DNA from 2 places in the Variovorax sp. PMC12 genome. Region 2 is predicted to be linked to the other one. Evidence: riboswitches for the same ligand, from Rfam matches in the RefSeq annotation. Region 2 holds a riboswitch; the other holds the start of a gene.
The links. Region 2 has a riboswitch for cobalamin ahead of C4F17_RS06915 (TonB-dependent receptor domain-containing protein). Riboswitches for the same ligand answer to the same signal wherever they lie in the genome.

Region 1: it holds a riboswitch for cobalamin, as region 2 does, so the genes downstream of both, C4F17_RS02380 (TonB-dependent receptor) here and C4F17_RS06915 (TonB-dependent receptor domain-containing protein) in region 2, are expected to answer to the same signal.

Annotation. Positions count from the first base shown of each region.
Region 1 is NZ_CP027773.1:524,747-534,715, forward strand. Features, by position in the region: gene ybaL (YbaL family putative K(+) efflux transporter) at 1-1,189, shown strand, start outside; gene C4F17_RS02370 (hypothetical protein) at 1,195-1,599, opposite strand; gene C4F17_RS02375 (hypothetical protein) at 1,737-1,964, shown strand; cobalamin riboswitch at 2,004-2,273, shown strand; gene C4F17_RS02380 (TonB-dependent receptor) at 2,408-4,576, shown strand; gene C4F17_RS02385 (PepSY domain-containing protein) at 4,588-6,123, shown strand; gene C4F17_RS02390 (energy-coupling factor ABC transporter permease) at 6,170-6,847, shown strand; gene cobW (cobalamin biosynthesis protein CobW) at 6,995-8,062, shown strand; gene cobN (cobaltochelatase subunit CobN) at 8,090-9,969, shown strand, end outside.
Region 2 is NZ_CP027773.1:1,492,378-1,502,346, reverse strand. Features, by position in the region: gene C4F17_RS06930 (cell division protein ZapA) at 1-249, opposite strand, end outside; gene C4F17_RS06925 (DUF904 domain-containing protein) at 246-470, opposite strand; gene C4F17_RS06920 (ClcB-like voltage-gated chloride channel protein) at 569-2,284, opposite strand; cobalamin riboswitch at 2,338-2,601, shown strand; gene C4F17_RS06915 (TonB-dependent receptor domain-containing protein) at 2,700-4,616, shown strand; gene C4F17_RS06910 (cobyrinate a,c-diamide synthase) at 4,601-6,034, shown strand; gene C4F17_RS06905 (bifunctional adenosylcobinamide kinase/adenosylcobinamide-phosphate guanylyltransferase) at 6,003-6,602, shown strand; gene C4F17_RS06900 (ABC transporter substrate-binding protein) at 6,599-7,474, shown strand; gene C4F17_RS06895 (FecCD family ABC transporter permease) at 7,471-8,496, shown strand; gene C4F17_RS06890 (ABC transporter ATP-binding protein) at 8,493-9,269, shown strand; gene cobO (cob(I)yrinic acid a,c-diamide adenosyltransferase) at 9,292-9,861, shown strand.

The sequences.
Region 1 (9,969 bases), 970 kb from region 2:
CACGCTGGGCGGCCATGCCGCGCAGGAAGGGCCGGCCGACCCGTTGTGGCAGACCCTGGGTCTCACGCTGCTGCAGGTCGGCGGCTTCGTGGCGCTGATGCTGGTGGTGGGGCGGCGCGTGTTCCCGTGGATCCTCTGGCAGGTCACGCGCACCGGTTCGCGCGAGCTGTTCACGCTGTGCGTGGTGGCGGCCGCCGTGAGCATCGCCTTCGCGTCGGCGGCGCTGTTCGGCGTGTCGTTCGCGCTGGGCGCCTTCTTCGCGGGCATGGTCATGCGCGAGTCGCAGTTCGCGCACCGCGCGGCGGAAGAGTCCCTGCCGCTGCGCGACGCCTTCGCGGTGCTGTTCTTCGTGTCGGTCGGCATGCTGTTCGATCCATCGGTGCTGATCGAGCGGCCGCTTCAGGTGCTGGCGGTGGTGCTGGTGATCGTGCTGGGCAAGTCGCTCGCGGCCTGCGCGCTGGTGCTGGTGTTCCGCTACCCGCTGGGCACCGCGCTCACGGTGAGCGCGAGCCTGGCGCAGATCGGGGAGTTCTCATTCATCCTGGCGGGGCTGGGGGTGTCGCTCGGCCTGCTGCCGGTGGAGGGGCAGAGCCTGGTGCTGGCGGGCGCGCTCATCTCCATCGCCACCAACCCGCTGTGGTTCAGCCTGATCGGGCCGATGCAGAAATGGCTGCATGCGCACTCGTCGTTCGCGCGCGGGCTCGAGTCGCGCGACGACCCGCTGGCCGAACTGCCCATGACGACCGAGGCCAAGTACCTGTCGCGGCAGGTGGTGCTGGTGGGCTACGGCCGCGTCGGTCGCCGCATTGCGGCGGAACTCGACGCCAACGACATTCCCTACGTGGTCGCCGAGCAGAACCGCGAACTGGTCGAAAAGCTGCGCGAAGCCGGCACGCCGGCCGTGTGGGGCGATGCCGCCGATCCGGCGGTGCTGATCCAGGCGCACGTGGCCCGCGCGCGCGTGCTGGTGGTTGCCACGCCCGACGCCATGAACGTGCGCCAGATGATCGAGACTGCGCGCACGCTCAACCCCACCATCCAGACCGTGATCCGCAGCCACAACGAACAGGAAGCCGCGCTGCTCACGCGCGAGGCGGCCGTGACCGTGTTCCTGGGAGAGCAGGAACTCGCGCAGGCCATGGCGCGCGACGTGGTCCAGCGGGCCGTGTCGATGGCGGCCCCGGCCTGACGAACTCAGAGGTCTTCGATCACCAGCGTGCGGTAGCGCTGCGCGATGGAGTAGGGCACCGTGCGCACCAGCACCATGAGCTGCTCGGCCGCTTCGCTGTCCTCGGTCTTCACCAGCAGCGCCGTGTGGCCTTCGCGCGCCAGCTTCGTGTATGCGCGCACGGTCGCGCCTTCGGTGCCGGCGGAGGGCAGGGGGTCGTCGGCAGTTTCCACGGTGGGCGTGATCTGGGAGAGCACGGTTTGCGCGGGAAGCAGGTAGACGTCGTCGCCGCTGGTGCCTTGCTCGATCAGCCCGCGGCCGACGCGCTGGGCATCTTCCGCGTCCGGAAACATGACCATCGAGTAGCCGGTCGGATAGAAGGCTCCGCCGATGGTTGCCCGCATGCCGGGTTCGAGAGTGAAGTTCTTCATGCTGTCTCCTGCTTGTGCATGTGCAAAACATAAAAACATAGGCTGCACGGGGAATCCCCTCTGTAGGAGAAGCCCGGAAGCTGTCAACCGGCCTTGGCCTCCACCCATTCACCAATAAGCACTGCCCAATCCATTCCATGCACACACAGAGAAACATCGCGCTCACTGTCCATGAGCTGGAAAAAGGGGAGTTCTACTGGGTGCTGATGGAAGCGGTCGCCGGAGAGCCCGGAGACGCCTCCCACTTCTACGAGCCGCTGGAAGCGGCGCTCGAGCCCTACGCCAGCTATTCGAACGCGCTGGTGGCCGGCGTGGCGGTGATGCGGCGCCTGTTCGGACCCGACGGCAATAGCGGCTACTTATAATTTCGCGGTTATGGTTTGTTAATTCTCACGAATCAAACCAGTCAACACGGTTCGAAGGTGCCCCGCCCGCCATGCCATGGCGCCGGGGTTAAACGGGAAGCAGGTGCGCCGGGTCATAGCCGACCCGGTCATTCCTGCGCTGCCCCCGCAACGGTCAGCGGATCGGGAATCCTCAAGCCGGCGCCTCCTTGAAGAGGCCGGCGGCCACTGCGCTTCGGCGTGGGAAGGCGAGGGTTTCTGCTCCGATGCGCATTTCGCGCGTCGGAGCGCTCCGCAAGCCCGGATACCGGCCTTGGAAACCGCCTTCGGACGCTGCGGGAGTGCGTGTCCGGGCCTGCCGCCTCCGCGCTCGCGCCTGGACCGTCATCGCCCCTCCGCTTCTCCCGCCTCGTCCTTTTTCGGACAGAGGAGCCTGCGGGGACGCGGGCCGGAGGAGAGATCACATGAGCCGACAGGCATCGCCATCGCGCGATCGCACGGGCGCGCCGCAAAGCGTGCGGCTTTCGGGTATTTCACTGGGGCTGGGGCTCGCCCTCGGGCCTGCCGCGGCCCTCGCACAGGCCGACGGCAGCCAGAGCCTGGCGCCGGTGCAGGTCGAGGCCGACCGCCATACGCGGCTCGCCATCGACGAGACCACTCAGACCGGCAGCCGCCTGGGCCTGACGCCGCTGGAAACGCCGGCCAGCATCGAGGTGCTGGACGGCGACACCATCCGCGCACGCGGCGACGCCTCGGTGATCGATGCCGCCACCCGCGCCACCGGCATCACCGGTTCGCCCGGCCCCGGCAACGGCGGCACCGCGATGGCGGCGCGCGGCTTCCTGGGCCACGGCTCGGTGATGCAGCTGTTCGACGGCACGCGGCTGTACGCGGGCGCGGGAACCGTCACCTTCCCGTTCGACACCTGGTCGGTCGACCGCATCGAGGTACTGCGCGGCGCGGCCTCGGTGATGTACGGCGAAGGCGCCATCGGCGGCGCGATCAACGTGGTGCCCAGGAAGCCCACGCGCGGGCCGATCCAGAACCAGGCGCTGCTCACCGTCGGCTCCGACGCCACCCGCCAGGTGGCTTTCGGCAGCGGCGGCGCGATCAATGACAGGCTCTCCTACCGCTTCGACATCAGCCACCGCCAGACCGACGGCTTCATGCAGCGCGGCCAGGCCGAGAGCCTGGCCGTGGGCGCGGCGGTGCGGCTCGACGTGTCGCCGCAACTGCAGTTCACGCTCTCGCACGACGAGGGCCGGCAGTCGCCGCAGCGCTACTACGGCGTGCCGCTGATCGACGGCCGCCTGAGCAGCCAGATGCTGCGCCAGAACTACAACCTCGACGATTCCGAGATCAAGTACCTCGACAAGTGGACCCGCCTCGACGCCCAGTGGACGCCGAACGATTCGGTCACCGTGCGCAACCAGCTCTACCGGCTGGAGAGCAAGCGCCACTGGCGCAACAGCGAGACCTACACCTACAGCGCCACCACGCGCCGCGTGACGCGCGGCGACTACCTGGAGATCGGCCACGACCAGGAGCAGATCGGCAACCGCACCGACGCCACCTTCAAACACGGCCTGTTCGGCCTGGCCAACCAGGTGCTGGTGGGCTTCGACGTGAACCGCATCGACTTCCAGCACACCAACGATTCGCCCTATGGTGGGCGATCGGTGGTGGACCCCTTCGTCTTCAACCCGGGCTACTACGTTTCGCCCGTGGCCTACACGCCTCGCTACCGGACCAGGACCGGCACCTACGCCTTCCTCACCGAAGACAAGCTGGCCTTCGACGATCAATGGTCGGTGGTGGGCAGCCTGCGCTGGGACCACGCGAAGATCGCCCGCGCCGACCTGCAGAACGCGGCCAACAATCTGGGCAAGACCTTCGAGTACGCCACCGGCCGCCTGGGCGTGGTGTATGCGCCCGATGCGTCGCAGTCTTTCTATGCGCAGGTGGCGCGCGCGGCCGATCCGCTGACCTCGCTCATCAGCACCTCGGCCACGCAGGTGCCGTTCGAGCTCAGCACCGGCCGGCAGGTCGAGGTCGGCTACAAGCGCCAGTTCGCCGACAACCGCGGCGCCTGGACCGTGGCGGCCTACCGCATCGAGAAGAACAAGCTGCTGTCGCGCGACGCGAGCGACCCGGGCAAGACGCAGCAGATCGGGCGGCAGTCGTCCGAGGGCATCGAGGCCACGCTGGACATGGCGCTCACGCCCACGCTGGACCTCGAGGCCAACATCGCCAGATTGCGCGCGCGCTACGACGACTTCAACGAAGTGGTCGGCGGCAGGCTGATCTCGCGCGCGGGCAACACGCCCAGCGGCGTGCCCGAGCAGACGGCCAACCTGTGGCTCAACTGGCGCTTCCTGCCGCAGTGGGAGGCCGCGTTCGGCGTGCGCCATGTCGGCCCGCGCCAGGTCGACGCCGCCAACTCGCGCAAGATCGGCTCGTACACCGTGGCCGACGCTTCGCTCAGCTGGCAGGCGAACCCTTCGCTGAAGCTGGCGCTGCGCGCCTACAACCTGGCCGACCGGCGCTATGCGGTGTCGTTCTCGAACGGCGGCAACCAGTGGCTGCTGGGACGCCCGCGTTCGTTCGAACTCTCGGCGCTGGTCGATTTCTGAGCGACGCGCGCATGACTTCCGCATGGCGCCGCGCCTGGCCGCGCATCCGGCACGGCCTCTACTGGACCCACCGGTGGCTGGGCATCGGCGGCTGCCTGCTGTTCGTCATGTGGTTCGTCTCGGGCGTGGTGATGATGTACGTGGGGTATCCCAACCTGACGGACGCCGAGCGGCTGGCCGGGCTGGGGCCGCTGCGCTTTTCGCAGGCAACGGTGTCGCCCGCGGCCGCGCTCGATGCATTGCCGCCCGCCGCACGCGCGCAGCCGCCCCGGCGCATGGTGCTGGAGATGCAGGGCGGCACCGATCCGCAGCCCGTGTGGCGCATCGTCGATGCGCACGGCGGCCGGCATACGGTCTCGGCGCGCGACGGCCGTGTGCCGGGCCCGGTCGATGCCGCGCAGGCCGAAGCCATCGCGCGCGCGTTTTCGGGCCGGCCGGGCGCGCGCTGGGCCGAGACGCTGGAGCGCGACCAGTGGACCGTGCCTCAGGGCCTGAACCCGCTGCGCCCGCTGCACCGCATCGAGCTTGGCGACGCGGCCGGCACCGAGCTTTACGTGTCTTCGCGCAACGGCGAAGTGGTGCGCGACAGCAACCGCTCCGAGCGCTTCTGGAACTGGCTGGGCTCGGTGCCGCACTGGATCTACTTCACGCCGCTGCGCGCCGACCCGCCCCTGTGGCACGACGTGGTCGTGTGGCTGTCGGCGGCGTGCATCGTCTCGGCGGTGACGGGCATCGTCATCGGCATCCTGCGTGTGCGGCTGCGCAGGCGTTTTCGCAGCGGATCGGTCACGCCGTACAGCGGGTGGATGGCCTGGCACCACATCGCGGGGCTGATCGGCGGCTTTTTCGTGCTGACCTGGATCATCAGCGGCTGGCTCTCGATGAACCCCAACGGCTGGTTCCAGCGCGGGCCGGGCGACGCGGCGGCGATGGCCCGCTACAGCGGTGCTGGGGTGTCGCCGTTCCCCTGGCCGCCGGCATCGTTGCCGCACGGCGGGGGCGCCGCCGCGCCGCGCGAGGCCATGCTGCTGTGGTTCGACGGCCGGCCGCTGCTGCAGTTGCGCGATGCGCAGGTGCGCGCGTGGGTGGTCGATGCCGCCAGCGGCGCGCCTGCTTCCATTGCCAGGGACGACATCGTGCGCGCCGCTTCGGCGCTGCGTCCCGGCGCCCGTGTCACCGAGGCGGTGCTCCAGACGCGCGAAGACTTCCACTGGTACGGCCACCACCGCGAGCGCATCGTGCCCGTGTGGCGCCTGCAGTTCGACGACGCCGCGCGCAGCCGGGTCTACATCGACCCGGCCAGCGGGCAGGTGGCGGGCAGCAACGACAGCAACTCGCGCCTGCGCCGCTGGCTCTTCAACGCGGCGCACAGCCTCGACTTTCCCTGGCTCATCCAGTACCGGCCGGCCTGGGATGTCGTGATGTGGCTGCTGTCGGTGGTCGGTGCGGTAGCCTCGGCCAGCGGCGTGGTGATCGGCTGGCGCCGGCTGCGGCGCAAGCCACGGCGGGCGGCGGCCTCGAAGGGGCTTGCGCAGGCAGGTCCATGAACCAACAATCAACTTTCGCACTGCGGTGCATTTCAGGAGGTGCTCGATGCACATCGAACCAGGTCTCGTCGACGGAACCAAGATTTTTCTCAGCTATGCCACGGCCGCTGCCGCACTCGCCTACACAGGCAAGGTGACCATCGAAACCGCGGTGAAAGACGGCCTTGCCGCACTGGTGCTGCGCTCCGCCGTTGCCGTGGCGCTGGTGTTCTGCTTCTTCGAGGTGTTGCCGCATCACCCGGTGGGCGTGTCCGAGGTGCACCTGATCCTCGGCACCACGCTGCTGCTGGTGTTCGGGCTGGCGCCCGCGGCCATCGGCCTGGCGGGCGGGCTGCTCATCCAGGGCCTGTTCTTCGAGCCGCAGGACATTGCGCAGTACGGCATGAACGTCACCACGCTGCTGGTGCCGCTGTTCGCGACCGCCGCGCTGGCGCGCCGCATCATCCCGAAGAACGTGGCCTATGTGGACCTGAGCTACCAGCAGGCTTTCAAGCTGTCGGTGGCCTACCAGGGCGGCATCGTGGTGTGGGTCGGCTTCTGGGCGCTGTACGGCCGCGGCACCGGGCTCGAGAACCTCGGCCAGATCGCCAGCTTCGGGGCTGCCTACATGACGGTGGTGCTGGTCGAGCCGCTGGTCGACCTGGGCGTGCTGGCCGCCGCCAAGGGCTGGCGCCGCCTGCAAGGCTCGGTCTTCGTCGAGCGCCGCCTGTACGGCGGCGTCTGATTCACCGCGCTCTCCTTCTTCCCGGGTTCCAGGCTCGCTTGGCGGGCCTGGCGCCGATCCTCTCGTGATGGCCACCGGAACGCCCATGCTGGCGCCCGGTGCCCGTTCATCTCTCCGGCCGCCACGGGCGCCCCAACGAACACTCCAATGACCCAAGCAAGCAACGCCAAGATCCCCGTCACCATCGTCACGGGCTTCCTCGGCAGCGGCAAGACCACGCTGCTGCGCCACATCCTCGGCAACGCCGAAGGCCGCCGCATCGCGGTGATCGTCAACGAGTTCGGCGAGCTCGGCATCGACGGCGAGATTCTTCGCGGCTGCGGCATCGGCTGCGACGACGAAGGCAACGAGCGCGAAGGCGCGCTCTACGAGCTGGCCAACGGCTGCGTCTGCTGCACCGTGCAGGAAGAGTTCCTGCCCGTGATGCTGCAGCTGGCCGAGCGGCGAGGCGACCTCGACGCGGTGCTCATCGAGACCTCGGGCCTGGCACTGCCCAAGCCGCTGGTGCAGGCCTTCCAGTGGCCGGACATCGCCAACATCTTCACCGTCGACTCGGTGGTCACCGTGGTCGACGGCCCGGCCGCCGCGTCGGGCCAGTTCGCGGAGAACCCCGAGGCCGTGGACGAAGCGCGCCGCGCCGACCCCAACCTCGACCACGAATCGCCGCTGCACGAGCTGTTCGAAGACCAGCTCTCGGCCGCCGACCTGGTGGTGCTCAACAAGACCGACCTGATGGACGACGCCGCGCGCGCGAAGGTCGAGGCCCTGGTGCGCGAGGAACTGCCGCCCGAGGTGAAGATCGTCGCTGCCACCGAGGGCAGGCTGCCGCTCGCGCTGCTGCTGGGCCAGGGCCGCGCCGCCGAGGCCACCATCCACCTGCGCGAAAGCCACCACGACCACGAGGAAGACCACGACCACGACGAGTTCGACTCGCTGGTGATCGAGCTGCCGCCCGTGGACCGCGACAGCCTGCTGGCCGTGCTCGGCAAGCTGGTCGAGCAGCACACCATCTATCGCGTGAAGGGCTTCGTCGCCGTGCCGGGCAAGCCGATGCGCCTGCTGGTGCAGGGCGTGGGCCGGCGCTTCGACCACCACTTCGACCGCCGCTGGCGCGACGGCGAGGCGCAGCGCACGCGGCTGGTGTTCATCGGCGAAGACCTGGACGAAGCGGCGCTGCGCAAGGCGCTGCAAGAGGCGGCCGCGATCGCCGCATGACGGCTTGACGGCTGAACACCTGACCGCATGCACCTGCTGAGCACCCAGCCCGGACGCTTCGTCGAGGACGACAGCGTCGTCACCCGCCTCGACCAGACGCCGGGCGACATCGTGGTGCTCAGCTCGGCCGACACCACGCTCGCACTGCTGGCCGCCGCGCGCACCGCTCTGGCCGGCACCGACCCCGGCTACCCGTCGCTGCGGCTGGCCAACCTCATGTACCTGAAGCAGCCGGCCTCGCTCGACCTGTACATCGACGAGGTGCTGCAGCATGCGCGCGTGGTGGTGGTCGACCACCTGGGGGCCGAATCGGCCTGGGCCTATGGGCTGCAGCAGCTGGAGAAGCTCGCGAAGCGCAAGGGCCAGCAGCTCGCGATGTTCTCCGGCGACCTGCAGGAAGACGAAGACCTGCTGGCGCGCGGCACCGCGCCGCGCGCGGTGGGCCGGCAGCTCTGGCAGTACATGCGCGCGGGCGGCGCGGGCAATGCGCTGCAGTTCCTGCGCGCGGTGGCCTTCCACGGCCTCGGCCATGGAGAAGCGCCATTGCCGCCGCGCAGCCTGCCGCAGGTCGCGCTGCATGTGCCGCGCGGCATGGACACGGCGCACACGGTGGCCGGCATCGACGACCTGCGCGCCGGTTGGCACGCGGGTGCGCCGGTGGTGGCGCTGGTGTTCTATCGCTCGCACCTGCTGTCGGGCAACACCGTGGCCTTCGATGCCATCGCCGCCGCGCTGGGCGCCGAGGGGCTGAACCCGCTGCCCGTGGCGCTCGATTCGCTGAAAGACCCGTTGTGCCTGTCGGCGCTGCGCGAGCTGTGCGCCGCGCATGACGTGCAGCTCGTGCTCAACACCACCGCCTTCGCCGCGCTGGGGCAGGGCACGCAGAAGGAAGAGGGCGAGAGCCTTGCGCTGGCCGGCGACGCGCCCGTGCTGCAGGTGATCGTGAGCGGCGGCAACCGCGAAGACTGGCTGGCCGACAGCCAGGGCCTGCGCCCGCGCGACATCGCGATGCAGATCGCGCTGCCCGAGATGGACGGCCGCATCATCACGCGCGCCGTGAGCTTCAAGGGCCTGTCGCACCGCTGCGAACTCACGCAGACCGAGGTGGTCAACTACCAGCCCGAGCCCGACCGCGTTGCTTTCGTTGCCGAGCTGGCGCGGCGCTGGTGCCGGCTGCGCGCGCTCGGTGCGCCCGACAAGCGCATCGCGCTGATCCTGGCCAACTACCCCGGCAGCGAAGGCCGCATCGGCAGCGGCGTGGGGCTCGACACGCCGGCTTCGGTCATCGCCATCCTTCGCGCGATGCAGGCCGAGGGCTATGCGCTCGGCGACCCCGCCGCGCTGCCCGAAGACGGTGACGCGCTGATGCGCCGCCTGCAGGAAGGCATCGCCAACGACCCCGCGCAGTGGGCCGCGCGCCCGGCCTGGCAAAGCTATGCGCTGGCCGACTACCGCGCGCGGCTCGCGTCGCTGCCTGAAGGCATGGCCGACGCCATCGACGCCCGCTGGGGTGCGCCCGAACAAGACCCGATGGTGCGGCAGGGCCGCTTCATGATCGCGGGGCTGCGGCTGGGCCGGGTGTTCGTCGGCATCCAGCCCGCGCGTGCGCTGGGCACCCTGGGCGCGGCCGACTACGCGAGCTACCACGACGCCGAACTGGTGCCGCCGCACAGCTACCTCGCCTTCTATTTCTGGCTGCGCGACGCCTTCGCCATCGACGCGGTGGTGCATGTCGGCAAGCACGGCAACCTCGAATGGCTGCCGGGCAAGAGCATCGCGCTGTCGCAGGCCTGCTGGCCCGACGCCGTCCTGGGGCCGATGCCCAACGTGTATCCCTTCATCGTCAACGACCCGGGCGAGGGCGCGCAGGCCAAGCGGCGCACGCAGGCGGTCATCATCGACCACCT
Region 2 (9,969 bases):
TGCTGCCTCGGCGGGAGGTACTGCCGCGGGCGCGGCGGCGGCAGTGGCCTGCTGCGCGGCCAGGTCGAAGGCCAGGTTCAGCGAGGCCAGCACCGCGATGCGGTCGCGGGCCTTGACTTTTCCCGCATCGCGGATCTTGCACATGGCAGCGTCCACGCGTTCGACGGCTTCGCGCAGCTGCGCTTCGCCGCCGTCGGGGCAGCCGAGCAGATAGCTCTGGCCCATGATCTGTACTTCAATCTGCTTCATGCGGAGGGGTCTTGGGGAGGTGGTTCAGCCGGCAGCCGTTCGAGCAGCGCGTCGAGGCGCGTGCGGGCCGCGGCGAGCCGCGACTTCAGTGCGTCGCGTTCGCGCGTGAGCGCATCGACCTGTTCCTGCAGCAACTCATTGGTGCGCTGCACCTCTTCGTGACGCACGAGCAGGCGTTCGACACGCTCGGCGATCTGGTCGATGGGGCTGGATGCGGGCATGGTTGGCGATTGTAGTTTCCCTGGGAGGGGCCCTTCGCCGTGCTCGGGCGAGGGGGCGTGCAGGCATGGATTCTGCGGCCTTCCACCGGCGTTTCAAACTACTCGCTCAGCCGCACATAGGTGGCGAGCAGCGCGCTCTTGGCCGCCACGCCCAGCAGCACCGGGTCGGCCGCGCTCTCGATCACCGGCAGTCGCTCGCCACGGTGCTCCAGGAAGCGCTGCAGCGCTTCGCCCAGGCCGGTGTCGGCGGTGATCGGCAGGATCGCCTGCGAGAGCAGGGCGCCGGCCGTGGTTTCGGCCGGCGCTGCGCCCAGCGCGGCCAGCGGCACCACGCCCAGGTAGCGCCCGCCGGCATCGACCACGTACAGGTACTTCACCGGGTGCTGCAGGAAGAGCCTGCTCATCGCCTCGCGGTCCGCCTCGGGGCCGACCACGGTCTCGGCCGGCTGCACCAGGTCGCGCACGTGCAGCCCGCGCAGGCGCAGTTGCGCGTCGCGCTGCTCGTTGCGGCGCAGCGTGATCTCGTACATGGAGCCGGCATTGGCCGAGCGCGCGATGAAGTACGCGATGACGCTCGCGGCCATCAGCGGCAGCATGACCTGATAGCTCAGCGTCATCTCGAAGATCATCAATATCGCCATCAGCGGCGCCTGCGTAGCTCCCGCCAGGAAGGCGCCCATGCCGACGATGGCATAGGCGAAAGGCGCGGAGCTGGAAGCCGGCCACAGCGCCTGCACCGCCAGCCCGAACAGCGCACCGATCATGCAGCCGAAGAACAGCGCCGGCGTGAACACGCCGCCCACGGCGCCCGAGCCGGCGGTGGCCATGGTCGCGGCCGCCTTGGCGACCAGCACCATCGCGATCAGCGTCCAGGGCCACGGCGTGTGCAGCACCGCGTTGACCACGCTGTAGCCGTTGCCCCAGACCTCGGGCATCGGTACGGAAATGGCGCCCATCAGCAGCCCGCCCAGCGCCAGCCGCCACGGCAGCGCGAGCGGCAGCCTGGCGAACAGCGCGCGGCTGCCCTGCAGCGCACGCAGGAACCCGACGGACGCAAAGCCCAGCAGCACGCCGAGCACGCAGAACAGCACCACCTCCGCGCCGTGGATCTCGGGGAACGCCGGCATCTTGTAAGGCGGCTGATAGCCCGGCAGCGCGCGCATCGCGACGTTCGCCACCACCGACGCGATGATGATCGGCCCCACGCTTTCCATCGCGATCGAGCCCAGCACGATTTCGGCGACGAAGAAGGCGCCCGCGATGGGCGCGTTGTAGGCGGCCGTGAGGCCGGCGGCGGCGCCGCAGGCCACCAGCAGCCGCAGCCGTTCCGCCGGAAAGCGCAGCAGCCGCCCCAGTTGCGAGGCGGCCAGCGCCGCGAGCTGCACCATCGAGCCTTCGCGCCCTATGGAGCCGCCGGTGCCGATGCTCACCAGCGACGACGCGCTGCGCACCAGCGTCTGCGCGACTGGAATGCGTCCGTCGCCAAGCACGATCGCTTCCATGTAGTCGGAGGTGGCGCTTCGCTCCGCCACGCGCTTGGCAAGCACCAGCAGCAGGCCCGCCACCAGCCCGCCGAGCGTGGGGCAGGCCACGCGCGCCCACCACGGCAGGTGCCTGGCCATGGCCACCAGCCCTTCCCCGGGGCCCAGCACCAGATGCTCGAAGCCGTAGAGCGCCGCGCGGAAAAGTTCGGTCGCCAGCGTGCCGAGCAGGCCCGCGGCAATGGACCAGAGCAGCATCGACTGCCAGCCCGAAACGCCGAAAAGCCGCTGCAGCGCGGAACGAATATTCAGGAAAACCGAGGCCGGGCGCATCGCTGCGATGTTAGCGGTGCGCAACTTTCGGCTTAAATCGTGTCGGACAGGGCCTAAAATCCCGCCCGTTGGTGCCTGCGGCGTGGTTCACGCGCCGCGGTTCAACGGGAAGCAGGAGTGAAGGTCCCCCGAACGCCCTCGAGCGCGTACCGGGCCGGGCCCAAGCCGCCTGCGCTGCCCCCGCAACGGTCAAGCAGACGACGCCGCAAGGCGTCACCCCTCTCCACTCAGCCACTGGGCACCCTGAAACAGGTGCCTGGGAAGGCGGCGAGGGGCGTTCTGCCAGCCCGGATACCGGCCAACAAGGCGGCTGCCGCATGCACGGAAAAAAAGAATCCGTGCGCGAGGCAGCCATTGCGCCCAGGTGCCGGCGGGGAAGCCGGCACGGGGCATTGACGTTCGTTCGGCACATTTCATGATTTCCCACGCTTCCGTTTTCCGTGGCCGCGCTCCTGCGCGCCGTCTCCGCTTCGCCTGCCTGCCGCTGGCGCTGGCATCCGCCTTCGGCGGCCTGGCCCATGCGCAACAGGCGCCCACCCTCGGCGAGACGGTGGTCACGGCCAACCGCACGCCGCAGGCGCTGTCTGACCTGGTGGGCGACGTGTCGATCATCGACCGCCAGACCATCGAGCGCAGCGGCGCCACCGGCGTGGCCGACGTGCTGGCGCGCCTGCCCGGCATCGAGATCTCGCGCACCGGCGGCATCGGCAACACGACGAGCCTGTACATCCGCGGCGCGGAAACGCGCTTCACGGCCGTCTACCTCGACGGCGTGCGCATCGACTCGCAATCGACCGGCGGCGCCGGCTGGGAAGGCATCCCGCTGTCGCAGATCGACCGCATCGAAGTGCTGCGCGGCCCGGCCGCCGCGGTGTACGGCTCGGACGCCATCGGCGGCGTGATCCAGCTCTTCACCAAGCGCGGCGAGGAGGGCGTCTCGCCCTACGCGGGCATCGGCTTCGGCAGCTACGGCCTGCGCAGGATCGAAGGCGGCGTGAGCGGGAAGTCGGGCCTGTTCGACTACTCCTTCGGTGTCGAGCATGAAGAAAGCAAGGGCTACAACGTGCAGCCGGTCGACAAGCGCAATGTGGTCAAGGACGGCTTCACCAGCCCCGACCGCGACGGCTACAACAGCACCTCGGGCAACGTGAAGCTGGGCTTCCAGATCACGCCCGACCAGCGCATCGACGCCACGCTGCTCGCGAGCGACATCAAGGCCGGCTACGACGCCACCGTGTCGTACAGGACCAAGCTGCCGTTCCTGTTCGCCAACGACATCTCCAGCAACACGCTGCGCACCGCCGGCCTCACCTGGTCGGCCAAGTGGAACGACGTCTACAGCACCCGCGTGCAGATCACCGATTCGCAGTCGGTCTACAAGACGCAGCCTTCGTTCTACCGCACCGAAACCCACCTGCGCGGCTACCTGTTCCAGAACGAATTCCGCTTCGGCCCACACCTGGTGACGGCCACCCTGGAACGCCGCGAAGACGCGCTCGACAACGCGCCCACCACCAGCTCGAAGCTGCTGTCGCGCGACCGCGCGCAGGACGCGCTGTCGCTGGGCTACGGCTTCGTGCAGGGCCCGCACTCGCTGCAGCTGCATGTGCGCCACGACCGCGACAGCGAATTCGGCGGCAAGACCACCGGCAGCGCCGCCTACGGCTATGCCATCACGCCGTCGCTGCGCTTCACGGCCTCGGCCGGCACCGCCTTCCGCGTGCCCACGCTCTACCAGCGCTTCAGCGAATACGGCCTGGCCACGCTGCAACCCGAATCCAGCCGCAACGTCGAACTGGGCCTGCAGTACACCGAAGGCGCCTCGCACGCCGGCATCGTGGTCTACAACAACCAGGTGCGCAACCTGATCAGCTTCGACGGCACCGCCAAGGGCTGCGCCTCCTCCTTCGGCTGCTACAGGAACACGGCGCGCGCCCGCTACCAGGGCGTCACGCTGTCGGGCGGCCACCGCATCGGCGACGTCACGCTGCGCACCTCGCTCGACTTCCAGGACCCGCGCGACCTCGGCACGCACAACCTTTTGGCTCGCCGTGCGCAGCGCCACGCCACCTTCGGTGCCGACTGGCGCGTCGCCGGCTGGACGCTGGGCGCCGAGGTGCAGACCTCGAGCCGCCGCTACGACGACGCCGCCAACAGCGTCAAGCTCGGCGGCTACACCGTGCTGAACCTGTCGGCCAGCAGGCAGCTCACGCGCGACCTGAACCTGATCGCGCGGGTCGACAATGTGGGCAACAAGGACTACCAGTACGCACGCCTGTACGCCACCGCCGGCCGCACCGCGTACGTCGGTCTCAAGTGGACGCCGCAATAAGCAACCCCTCGCAAGCAAGCGACACCGCCGGTGCCGCGGCGGCCGCCTGCGCCGCGGTGCTGGTGGCCGCGCCGGCCTCGGGGCAGGGCAAGACCACGGTCGCGGCCGCGCTCGCGCGGCTGCACACGCGGCAGGGCCGGCGGGTGCGGGCCTTCAAGTGCGGGCCCGACTTCCTCGACCCGCTCTGGCTCGCGCTGGCCACCGGCGCGCCGGTGCATTCGCTCGACCTCTGGATGACCGGCGAAGCCGACTGCCGCGAGCGCCTGCGTGCGGCGGCGGCCGACTGCGACCTGCTGATCGTCGAAGGCGTGATGGGCCTGTTCGACGGCACGCCGAGCGCGGCCGACCTGGCCGTGCGCTTCGGCCTGCCGGTGCTGGCCGTGATCGATGCGCATGCCATGGCCGGCACCTTCGGGGCGCTGGCCTACGGCCTGCAGAACTTCCGGCCCGGCCTGCCGTGGGCCGGCGTGCTGGCCAACCGCGTGGGCAGCGAGCGCCATGCCGGCATGCTGAAAGACGCGCTGCGCGAGCCTTCTCAATGGCTCGGCGCCTTGCCGCGCGACGCGGACTTCACGCTGCCGGAGCGGCACCTGGGGCTGGTGGTGGCGGACGAACTGGGCAACGCGATGGCGCGCCTCGACGCCGTGGCCGACGTGCTGGCCGGCACGCCGCTGGGGCAGATGGACATCGCGCAACTGCCGCAGGTGCGCTTCGATGCCGCACCGCATGTCGCGAACATGCAGCCGCTGCTGGCCGGCCGCACCATCGCCATCGCACGCGATGCCGCCTTCTCTTTCATCTACCCCGCGAACCTCGACGTGCTCACCGCACTGGGGGCGCGCCTTTCCTTCTTCTCGCCGCTCGCGGGCGACGCCTTGCCCGCTTGCGATGCGGTCTGGCTGCCCGGCGGCTACCCGGAGCTGCACGCCGAGGCGCTGTCGCGCTGCGAACCGATGCGCGCCGCGCTGGCGGCCCATGTGGCGGCCGGCAAGCCCGTATGGGCCGAGTGCGGCGGCATGATGGCGCTGTTCGAAGAGCTGGCCACGCATGAAGGCGCGGAGGCCGGCAACGTGCATCGCCTGTGGGGCCTGCTGCCCGGCAGGGTGACCATGCAGAAGCGGCTGGCCGGCCTCGGCCCGCAGCAGTTGCAGCTCGGCAGCCACGCCTTGCGCGGCCACACTTTCCACTATTCGCGCTGCGAGACACCGCTCGCGCCCGTCGCGCGCACCGCCCGGCCCGGCACGACCCAGGCCGTGGGCGCGCAGGGCGGCGAGGCGCTCTACGTGCACGGCCCTGTGCGCGCCAGCTATTTCCATGCGTGGTTCGCTTCCAGCCCCGAAGCCACCGCGCGACTTTTCGGCGCCATGCCCACCGAGTTGCAAAGCCATGCCCACCATGATCAAGCCCGCGACTGTTGAGCACGAGTTCATCCTCGGCGGCCAGAAGAGCGGCAAGTCGCGCCGCGCCGAGCAGCGCGCCGCCGACTGGCTCGCCGCTGAGCCGCGCACCCGCCGTGCCGTGATGATCGCCACCGCGCAGGCGTACGACGACGAGATGCAGGAGCGCATCGTGCGCCACCAGGCCGACCGTGCCGAGCGCGTGCCCGGCATGCGCACCATCGAGGAACCGATCGAACTCGCGCGTGCCGTGGTCACGCAGAGCACGCCCGACACGCTGGTGGTCGTCGACTGCCTCACGCTCTGGCTCACCAACCTGCTGATGCCGATGCCCGCCGAAGATGCCCGCCCTCCCACGCGCACGCCGTCCACGCACATGGGCATGCTCATGGTCGCGTTGCGCGAAGCGCGCGGCCCGGTGGTGCTGGTGGGCAACGAGATCGGCCTCGGCGTGATTCCGCTGGGCCGCGAGACGCGCGCATTCGTCGATGCGCTGGGCCGCCTGAACCAGGACGTGGCCGCCGCCTGCCACCGCGTGACGCTCATGGCGGCCGGCCTGCCGCTGAGCCTGAAGGTCCCCGCCGCATGAGCGCGAAAAAGATCCGGATTACGCTGGCCGCATGCGGCCTGGCGCTGTTCGCGCTGGCGGCGCACGCACTCGACGTGGTCGACGAGCGCGGCGTGACCGTGAGCCTGCGCGAGCCGCCGCGGCGCATCGTCACGCTGCTGCCTTCGCTCACCGAATCGGTCTGCGCGCTCGGCGCCTGCGACCGGCTGGTGGGCATCGACCGCTATTCCAATTCGCCCGAGCAGGTGAAGGCGCTGCCGCAAGTCGGCGGCGGGCTCGACCCGAACGTGGAGGCCATCGTCGCGCTCAAGCCCGACGCGGTGCTGCTCGCCAAGTCGTCGCGCGTCACCCAGCGGCTCGAGGCGCTGGGCGTGAAGGTGCTGGTGCTCGAGCCCAAGAGCCATGCCGACGTGCGGCGCGTGCTCGACAAGCTCGACCAGGTGCTGGGCACGCACGAGGCCCCCAGGGTCTGGCGCGTGATCGACGCCAGCGTGTCGGCCGCCGCGCAGTCGCTGCCCGCGAGCGCGAAAGGCCTGCGCGTGTACTTCGAAGTGAACAGCGCGCCCTACGCGGCGGGCGAGTCGTCGTTCATCGGCGAAACGCTCACCCGGCTCGGCGCGAAGAACATCGTGCCGGCTTCGCTCGGCCCGTTTCCCAAGCTCAACCCCGAATACGTGGTGCGCGCCAATCCCGACCTCATCATGGTCAGCGTGCGCAGCGCGCAGGGGCTGGAGCAGCGCCCCGGGTGGGCCGGCATCCGCGCGGTGCGCGAAGGCCGCATCTGCCGCTTCAGCGCCGAGCAGTCCGACGTGCTGGTGCGGCCCGGCCCGCGCATGGACGAGGCCGCGCGCCTCATGGCGCAGTGCCTGGGCGACAAGGGCGGCCGTCGGTGAACGCGGCGGTCAGGCACACGGCGCACCTGCGGCGGGTTCTGCTGCTGGGCTTCGGCCTGCTGGTGCTGGGCGCGGGGGCGATGCTGCTGGGCCTGGGCATCGGCAGCACCGGCTTCGAGAGCCTGCTGTCGGCACGGCACGACCCGGTGGCGCTGCAGATCGTGTGGGACATCCGCCTGCCGCGCACGCTCGGCGCCTGGCTGGCCGGCGCCTTGCTCGGGCTGGCGGGCGCGGTGGCGCAGGGGCTGTTCCGCAATCCGCTGGCCGACCCGTACCTGCTGGGCAGCGCCTCGGGTGCATCGCTGGGCGTGGCGCTGGCGCTGCTGATGTTCGGCGGTTCGGCCGCCAGCACGCAATGGGTGATGCGGCTCGGGCTGACGGGCGCGGCCTTCATCGGCGCGGTGGTGGCGGTGATGCTCACGCTGCTGCTCGCGCGCGGCGTGCAGCAGACGCTGCGGCTGCTGCTCGCGGGCGTGATCGTCGGCGTGGTGCTCGGCGCCGCCAAAGATCTCATCACCATCGCTTCGGCCGACATTCTCCAGGCCATCCAGGGCTTCATCCTCGGCAGCACCGGGCTGGTCGGCTGGAGCGCCTGCGCGGTGATGGCGATGGTCGGCGCGGTGTGCCTGCTGCTCGGCTGGGCGCTGGCGCCAGTGCTCGACGGGCTGGCGCTGGGCGAGGCCACGGCGCGCAGCCTGGGCCTGCCGCTGGGCGCGATGCGCGCGGCGCTGGTGGTTGTGCTCGCGCTGGCGACAGGCGCGGCCGTGGCTCAGACCGGGCTGATCGCCTTCGTCGGCCTGGCGGCGCCGCACCTGGTGCGCTCGATGGTGAAAACCACGCATGCGCGGCTCATCCTGTTGTCGGCGCTGATGGGCGGCTTGCTGCTGATGTCGGCCGACCTGCTGGCGCGCTGGCTGATCGCGCCGCAGGAACTGCCGGTGGGCGTGCTCACGGCGGTGCTGGGCGGCAGCTACCTGCTCTGGCTGATGCACCGGCGCAGCGCCCGCGGGGGCGTGGCATGAACAACGCACCGGCGCTCGAAGCGCGCCGCCTGAGCGCCACCCTCGGCGCCGCCGAGGTGCTGCACGGCATCGACCTGGCGCTCGCGTCCGGCCGCTGGACCAGCATCGTCGGGCCGAACGGCGCGGGCAAGTCGACCTTGCTCAAGGCGCTGGCGGGGCTGCTCGCGCACCGTGGCGAGGTGCGGCTGTTCGGCGAGCCGCAGGCGAAGATTCCGGCGCGCCTGCGGGCTCAGCGCTTGTCTTGGCTCGGCCAGAGCGGCACGGGCGAGGGCAGCGCCGACGACCTGATGGTCTACGACATCGCCATGCTCGGCCGGCTGCCGCACCAGCGCTGGCTGGCAGCGCCCAGCGCGGCCGACCGAGACGCGGTGGAGCGCGCGCTGCGCACCACCCAGGCCTGGGACTGGCGCGACCGCCCGCTTGGCCAGCTCTCCGGCGGCGAGCGCCAGCGCGTGCTGCTGGCGCGTGCGCTCGCGGTCGAGGCCGATCTGCTGCTGATGGACGAGCCGCTCGCCAACCTCGACCCGCCGCACCAGGCCGACTGGATGCAGACCGTGCGCGCCCTCGTCGCCCAGGGCAAGACCGTGGTCAGCGTGCTGCACGAATTGCCGATGGCGCTGGCCGCCGACGAACTGGTGGTGATGAACCACGGCCGCGTGGTGCACCACGGCACCTGCGGCGACCCGGCCACCCATGCGGCGCTGGAAAAGGTGTTCGACCAACGCATTCGCGTGCACCGCGTCGCGGACCAGTGGATCGCGCTGCCGCAGTAACCCACACACGAACCGAAGAATCATGCAGATCGAAACACCCCCCAGCGAGAAGCCTTACGAGAAACCCGAGGGCGAGCGCCGAGGCATCGTCATCGTCAACACCGGCGACGGCAAGGGCAAGAGCACGGCGGCCTTCGGCCTCGCGTTGCGTGCACATGGCCGTGGCAAGGCGGTGAAGATCTACCAGTTCATGAAGGTGCCGAGTGCCCGATTCGGCGAGCACCGGATGTTCGAGGAGATCGGCATTCCGATCGAGGGGCTGGGCGACGGTTTCAGCTGGAAGAGCCAGGACCTGGAGCGCTCGGGCCAGCTTGCGCGCGACGGCTGGGAGAAGGCGAAGGCGGCGATCATGTCGGGCGAGTTTTTTCTCGTGGTGCTGGACGAGATCACGTATCCGCTGATCTACGGCTGGCTGCCGCTCGAGGGCGTGCTCGAGACTTTGCGTGACCGGCCCAGGCATGTGCACGTGGCGCTGACGGGGCGCCGTTGTCCGCCGGAGATCATCGAGTTGGCCGATACGGTGACCGAGATGACTCTGGTGAAGCACGCTTTCAAGGCCGGGATTCCTGCGCAGCGTGGGATCGAGGACTGACGTGGGGCGCGCTCACGCCGACGGGGTACCTTGCTCCGCGAATGTCCCCCGGCCTTCGGCCTCCTCCTTTATTTCGCTGCGCAAGGCACCCCGCCAGCGTGAGCGTTC